DNA from 2 places in the Streptomyces sp. NPDC088915 genome. Region 2 is predicted to be linked to the other one. Evidence: riboswitches for the same ligand, from Rfam matches in the RefSeq annotation. Region 2 holds a riboswitch; the other holds the start of a gene.
The links. A riboswitch is a leader RNA that binds a small molecule or an ion and turns the genes downstream of it on or off. The one in region 2 is predicted to bind S-adenosylmethionine.

Region 1: it holds a riboswitch for S-adenosylmethionine, as region 2 does, so the genes downstream of both, ACIP5O_RS25265 (aminotransferase class V-fold PLP-dependent enzyme) here and thrC (threonine synthase) in region 2, are expected to answer to the same signal.

The regions. Positions count from the first base shown of each region.
Region 1 covers NZ_JBIVIR010000014.1:245,784-249,180, forward strand. The annotation lists gene ACIP5O_RS25255 (cytochrome bc complex cytochrome b subunit) at 1-59, shown strand, start outside; gene trpD (anthranilate phosphoribosyltransferase) at 194-1,258, shown strand; SAM riboswitch class IV at 1,345-1,461, shown strand; gene ACIP5O_RS25265 (aminotransferase class V-fold PLP-dependent enzyme) at 1,671-3,092, shown strand; gene ACIP5O_RS25270 (Lrp/AsnC family transcriptional regulator) at 3,164-3,397, opposite strand, start outside.
Region 2 covers NZ_JBIVIR010000007.1:152,510-155,906, reverse strand. The annotation lists gene ACIP5O_RS15180 (MoaD/ThiS family protein) at 1-46, opposite strand, end outside; gene thrC (threonine synthase) at 79-1,365, opposite strand; SAM riboswitch class I at 1,383-1,530, opposite strand; gene ACIP5O_RS15170 (glucosyl-3-phosphoglycerate synthase) at 1,680-2,621, shown strand; gene ACIP5O_RS15165 (hypothetical protein) at 2,660-2,995, shown strand; gene ACIP5O_RS15160 (trehalose-6-phosphate synthase) at 3,102-3,397, shown strand, end outside.

The sequences.
Region 1 (3,397 bases), on a different contig from region 2:
TCGCCAAGCCCACCGTCGAGGAGTACAAGGAGATCCAGAGCGGCCACGGCCACCACTGATCGCCCGAACCTCCCGACTTGCTGAAAGTCGCCACGGCGAGAGCCCCGTCCATTCGATGGACGGGGCTCTTCGCCGTCCCCGGGGGTCGATAGGGTGGGCCCGTATCCGTACGTGACGACGCCCAGGAGCTGCCGTGAGCGCTGCGACCCCCGCTGGAGGACCTACCACGGCGGGCCGCTCCTGGCCCGTCGTCCTGGACGGCCTGCTGTCCGGCCGCGACCAGAGCGCCGAGGACACCGCCTGGGCCATGGACCGCATCCTGCGGGGCGAGGCCACCGACGCGCAGATCGCCGGCTTCGCCGTCGCCCTGCGCGCCAAGGGCGAGACCGTCGAGGAGATCACCGGCCTCGTCCGGACGATGTACGAGCACGCCAACACGATCGAGGTGCCCGGCCCCTCCGTCGACATCGTCGGCACCGGCGGCGACGGCGCCAAGACCGTCAACATCTCCACCATGTCGGCGATCGTGGTCGCCGGCACCGGCGCCAAGGTCGTCAAGCACGGCAACCGGGCGGCCTCCTCCGCCTCCGGCGCCTCCGACGTCCTGGAGAAGCTCGGCGTCAACCTGGAGCTGACTCCGCGCCGGGTCGCGGAGGTCGCCGAGGAGGCGGGCATCACCTTCTGCTTCGCGGTGAAGTTCCACCCGGCGCTGCGGCACGTCGCCGCGGCCCGCAAGGAGCTGGGCATCCGGACCACCTTCAACTTCCTCGGTCCGCTCACCAACCCGGCCCGCGTCCGGGCCCAGGCGACCGGCGTCGCCGACGCCCGGATGGCCCCGATCATGGCCGGGGTGCTGGCCGAGCGCGGCTCCTCCGCCCTGGTCTTCCGCGGCGACGACGGGCTCGACGAGCTGACCACCACGGCCACCTCGCGGGTCTGGGTGGTCCGGGACGGCGCGGTGCGGGAGGAGGCCTTCGACCCCCGGGACGCCGGCATCGACCTCGTGCCCGTGGAGGCGCTGCGCGGCGCGGACGCCTCGTACAACGCCGACGTGGCCCGCCGGCTGCTCGCGGGGGAGACCGGCCCGGTGCGGGACGCGGTGCTGCTCAACTCGGCGGCGGCCCTCACGGCCCTCGCGCCGGGCGACGGCACCCTGGTGGAGCAGATCCGCGCCGGCATCGACCGGGCCGCCGAGGCGATCGACTCCGGCGCCGCCCGCCGGGCCCTGGAGCGGTGGATCGCCGTCAGCAACGCGTAGTGTTCCGGCCATTGGCCGTACGACCCCGGTCCAGCATGCGGACCGGGGTCTTGCGCGGCGGCGATCATGTGGCAGGATGCTCTTCAGGTCACGAGTGACAGCGTTTTGGCCCCGGCTTGCTGTCCGGCAACCCTCCGTCCGTGGCGGGGTGCCCCGGGTGATGACCAGGCCGTAGGCAGCGAGGTCTACGGCAAGCGCGGACCCCTCGAACACCAGGGGTCCTGGTCTCTCGAGGAGCTTTTTCCGTGAGCAAGCGAATGCGATAGGGCGAGTCCGCCCCTTCTTCACCCTCGGATCAGGGTCCCTTCCGCGTACCCCCACGTCTTCCGAGGCCTCACCCGTGCCCCGCCGTCTCCGGCCGCGTACGGGATTCACCGAAGCCATTCCGCACCGCCCGCCGGGAGATACCGCCATGTCCGCACGCCCGAACGCCGCCACCGCCGTCACCACCGCCGTCGCCGGGGCCGTCGAGTCCGCCGCCACCGAGTCCGCCGACCCCTGCTGCGCCGCCCCGCTGCCCGTCCTCGGCCGGGACGTGACCGTCCCGCTCGTCACCGGCGGCGAGGTGACCTACGCGGCGCTCGACTACGCGGCCAGCGCCCCGGCCCTCCAGCGGGTCTGGGACGACGTCGCCGCGTACGCCCCCTACTACGGCAGCGTCCACCGCGGCGCCGGCTACCTCTCCCAGCTCTCCACCGACCTCTTCGAGAACAGCCGCGCCACCGTCGCCGAGTTCCTCGACTGCCGCCCCGGCGACCAGGTCGTCTTCACCCGCTCCACCACCGACTCGCTCAACCTGCTCGCCGCCGCGGTCCCGGCCGGCTGCCAGGTCTTCGTCTTCGAGACCGAGCACCACGCCTCGCTGCTGCCGTGGCGGGACGCCCGGGTCACCTACCTCAACGCGCCCCGGACCCCGGCCCAGGCCGTCGAGACCCTGGAGCGGGCGCTGGCGGCCCGCGACCCGTACGGCCCCGCCCTGGTCTGCGTCACCGGCGCCTCCAACGTCACCGGCGAGCTGTGGCCGGTGAAGGAGCTGGCCGCCGCCGCGCACGCCCACGGCGCCCGGATCGTGCTCGACGCCGCCCAGCTCGCGCCCCACCACCCGGTCTCCGTGACCGACCTCGACGTGGACTGGGTCGCCTTCTCCGGGCACAAGCTGTACGCGCCCTTCGGCTCCGGCGTCCTCGCCGGCCGCGCCGACTGGCTCCAGGATTCCCAGCCCTACCTCGCGGGCGGCGGCGCCTCCCGCAAGGTGGCGCGTCGGGCCGACGGTGGTGTGGACGTGGAGTGGCACACCACCGCGGCCCGGCACGAGGCCGGTTCCCCGAACGTCATCGGGGTCTACTCGATCGCCTCCGCCTGCAAGGCCCTCACCGAGGCCGGCTTCGACGCCCTCGTCGCCCGCGAGGACCACCTGATCGCCACGGTCCGCGCGGGCCTGGCCGAGGTCCCCGAGGTCCGGGTGCTCTCGCTCTTCGGCGACGACGCCCCGCGCGTCGGCGTCATCTCCTTCGTCGTGGAGGGCTGGAACAGCTCCCACTTCGCCGCCGCGCTCTCCGCCGAGTACGGCATCGGCGTCCGCGACGGCCTCTTCTGCGCCCACCCGCTGGTCCGCACCCTGCTCGGCAGCGACCCGCAGGACCCGGGCGAGTGCGGCGCCCCCGAGGCCGCGCCCGGCGAGCGCTCCCTCAACGCCATCCGGGTGAGCTTCGGCGCCGGTACGCCCGACGAGCACGTGGAGCGGTTCGTCGGCGCCGTGAAGGAGCTCGTCCGGGACGGCGCCCAGTGGAAGTACCGCACCGAGGACGGCCGCTGCGTCCCCGACCGCGGCTGATCGCTCACTCGTACGGGTGAAGGGGCCTCCCGACCGGGAGGCCCCTTCACCGTTTCCGTGCGCGCGGAGCCTCAGGACTCCAGACCGATGGCGAAGGCCGCCTCCAGGTCGTGCTGCGAGTACGTGCGGAACGCGACGTGCGTGTCCGTGGCCTCGACGCCCGGGATCTTGCTGATGCTGCCGGGGATCACGTCCGCGAGGTCGTCGTGGCGCGGCACCCGGACCATGGCGATCAGGTCGTACGTGCCGGTCACCGAGAAGACCTCGCTGACGCTGTCGAGCGCCGCGATCGACTCGGCGATCTC
Region 2 (3,397 bases):
CGGTGTAGGTGCGGAGGATGGTGGGGATGCGGACGTTCACGGCCATGGCTTCTTAACCTTTCGGGGGACCGGAGGAGTTCAGTGGGCCAGGCCGGCGTTGCGGAACGCGTCCAGGCTCGGGCGGATGGTGACGGTCTCCCGAGAGGTGTCGGCCACCGCGTCCAGGGTCTTGAGCCCGTCGCCGGTGTTGATGACGACGGTGGTGAGCTCCGGGTCGATCAGGCCGTTCTCCACGAGCTTGCGCGCGACGCCGACGGTCACGCCGCCCGCGGTCTCGGCGAAGATGCCCTCGGTCCGCGCGAGCAGCTTGATCGCGTCGACGACCTGCTCGTCGTTCACGTCCTCCACGGCGCCGCCGGTGCGGCGGGCGATGTCGAGGACGTACGGGCCGTCGGCCGGGTTGCCGATCGCGAGCGACTTGGCGATCGTGTTCGGCTTCTGGGGCCGCACGACGTCGTGGCCCTCCTTGAAGGCCACCGACACCGGGGAGCAGCCCTCGGCCTGGGCGCCGAAGATCTTGTACGGCTTGTCCTCGACGAGGCCCAGCTTGATGAGCTCCTGGATGCCCTTGTCGATCTTGGTGAGCTGGGAGCCGGAGGCGATCGGGATGACGATCTGGTCGGGGACGACCCAGCCGAGCTGCTCGCAGATCTCGTACGCGAGCGTCTTGGAGCCCTCGCCGTAGTACGGGCGCAGGTTGACGTTCACGAAGCCCCAGCCCTCGCCGAGCGGGTCGCCGATGAGCTCGGAGCAGAAGCGGTTGACGTCGTCGTAGTTGCCCTCGATGGCGACGAGGTCACCGCCGTAGACGCCGGCCATGACGACCTTGCCCTCTTCCAGGTCGTGCGGGATGAACACGCAGGAGCGGAAGCCGGCGCGGGCGGCGGCGGCGCCGACGGCGCCGGCCAGGTTGCCCGTGGAGGAGCAGGAGAGGGTGGTGAAGCCGAAGGCGCGGGCGGCCTCGATGGCCTGGGCGACGACCCGGTCCTTGAAGGAGTGGGTCGGGTTCCCGGAGTCGTCCTTGACGAAGAGCCTGCCGGGGGCGACGCCGATCTCGCGGGCCAGGTTGTCGGCCTTGACGAGCGGGGTCCAGCCGGGGTTCAGGTTCGGCTTCTCGGCGACGTCGGCCGGGACGGGCAGGAGGGGGGCGTAGCGCCAGATGCTGGCGGGGCCGGCCTCGATGCGCTTCCGCAGCTCCTCGGGGTCGCCGACCGGCAGGTCGTACGCGACTTCGAGCGGTCCGAAACAGAGCTCGCAGGCGAAGATCGGGCCGAGGGCGAAGACTTCACCGCATTCGCGACAGGAGAGCCCGGACGCGGAACCGAGGTCGACGGTGGTGGCGGGTGCGACGGTCTGTACAGCCATGGAGGGGAGGCCCTTTCTCCTCATCTTTCTCGATGGCGAATTTTTCGCCATGAGACGGATTTGGCACCTTCCCTAGCCGGGGGCCTCGGTGGATCACGAGACGAACCGACTGGAGGGTTGCCGGGGCTTCAACGGGCCGTTTCCCTCTGCCCCTCTGGATGAGCGGTATTCGATTGTGGGAGCGCCGGGACTTTCGTTCCCGTGCTCCGACGCGGTCGCCACCCCGACGTGCGCGGGGTCGCTGCGTTGTTCAAGACTGTAACCGAAGGCCCGGGCGCTTGGACGGCCCGTCCGAACCGCGAGATGGAGATCACGTGCTGGAAGAGGTGGAGCGCTGGCTGTCCCGGCGGTCCTGGTCCGTGGCGGACCGGCCGCTGGAGCGGATCCTCGCCGCCAAGCGCTCGACGACGGTCAGCGTGGTGCTGCCGGCGCTGAACGAGGAGGCGACCGTCGGGGACATCGTGGGCGTGATCCGCCGCGAGCTGATGTCGGAGGCGGTGCCGCTCGTGGACGAGCTGGTGGTGCTCGACTCGGGTTCCACGGACCGCACGGCGGAGGTCGCGGCGGCGGCCGGGGCGCGGGTGGTCGCGCGGGACGACGTGCTCCCCCGGATACCGGCCGTGCCCGGCAAGGGCGAGGTCCTGTGGCGGTCACTGATGGTGACGGGCGGGGACGTCGTGTGCTTCGTGGACGCGGACCTGCGGGACTTCTCGGCGGACTTCGTGACGGGGATCGTGGGCCCGCTCCTGACCGACCCCGAGGTGCACCTCGTGAAGGCGATGTACGACCGCCCGCTGGGCGACGCCCCCGGTCAGGGCGGCCGGGTGACGGAGCTGATGGCGCGCCCGGTGCTCAACCTGCACTGGCCGCAGCTGGCCGGCTTCGTGCAGCCGCTCGGCGGCGAGTACGCGGCCCGCCGCTCGCTCCTGGAGCGGCTGCCCTTCCCGGTCGGTTACGGAGTGGAGCTGGGGCTCCTCGTGGACGCGCTGCACACGGTGGGCCTGGACGGGCTCGCGCAGGTGGACGTGGGGGTCCGCAAGCACCGGCACCAGGACGGGCACGCGCTCGGCCGGATGGCGGCGACGATCTACCGGACGGCGCAGGTCCGGCTGTCGCGGGGGCACCTGGTGCGGCCGTGGCTGACCCAGTTCGAGCGGGGGGAGGCGGGCTTCGAGCCGCGGACGTACCCGGTGGACACGGAGGAGCGGCCGCCGATGACGGAGATCGCGGAGTACGCGCGCCGCCGCGTGGCGTAACGCGCCCTTATGACCCGTTTTACTTACATTCATCTTCCATGGGTTCCATGGACTTCAGGCGGGGTGCGGGCAGGGTACTGACGGCGGCGGGCGTGGCGGCGGCCTCGCTCCTGGCGACGGCGCCGGGCGCGGCTCCCGCACCACCGACGTCCGTGTCCCCGGCGTCCGTCTCCGCGTCCCCGGCGTCCGTCTCCGTGTCCCCGGCGTCCGTCTCCGCGTCCCCGGCGCCGGGCGCGCACGGCGGCCGGCCCGTCACCCCGGCACGGGCGCGGGGCGGCGAGGAGCGGCTCTGGCTGCTCGGCGGCCTGGTGACAGCGCTGGCGGCGACGGGCCTGGTGGCGAGGGCGGCCCTGCGCGACCGCACCGACCCCTGAGGTCCCGCGAAGCCCCTCCCGGGCTCCCGCTGACGCTCCGTGGCCGAGATCCCCCCGTCTTGTATACGTACGTTTGAGCGTTTACGGGACGGGCTAGGTTCGCCACATGGCTACTGTGCTCGTCGCATCCAACCGCGGTCCCGTCTCGTACGTGCTCGGCGAGGACGGCTCGCTCGACACCCGCAGGGGCGGCGGCGGTCTGGTCTCCGGCCTGAGCGCCGTCTCCTCGCAGGACAGCGTGTGGGTGTGCGCGGCCCTCGGCGAGGGCGACCGGGAGGCGGTCCGGCGCGGGGTCGCGGAGCCCGGCGTGCGCATGCTGGACATCGATCCGGACGTGTACGCGGACGCGTACAACGGCATCGCGAACTCGGTGCTGTGGTTCCTCCACCACCACCTGTACGA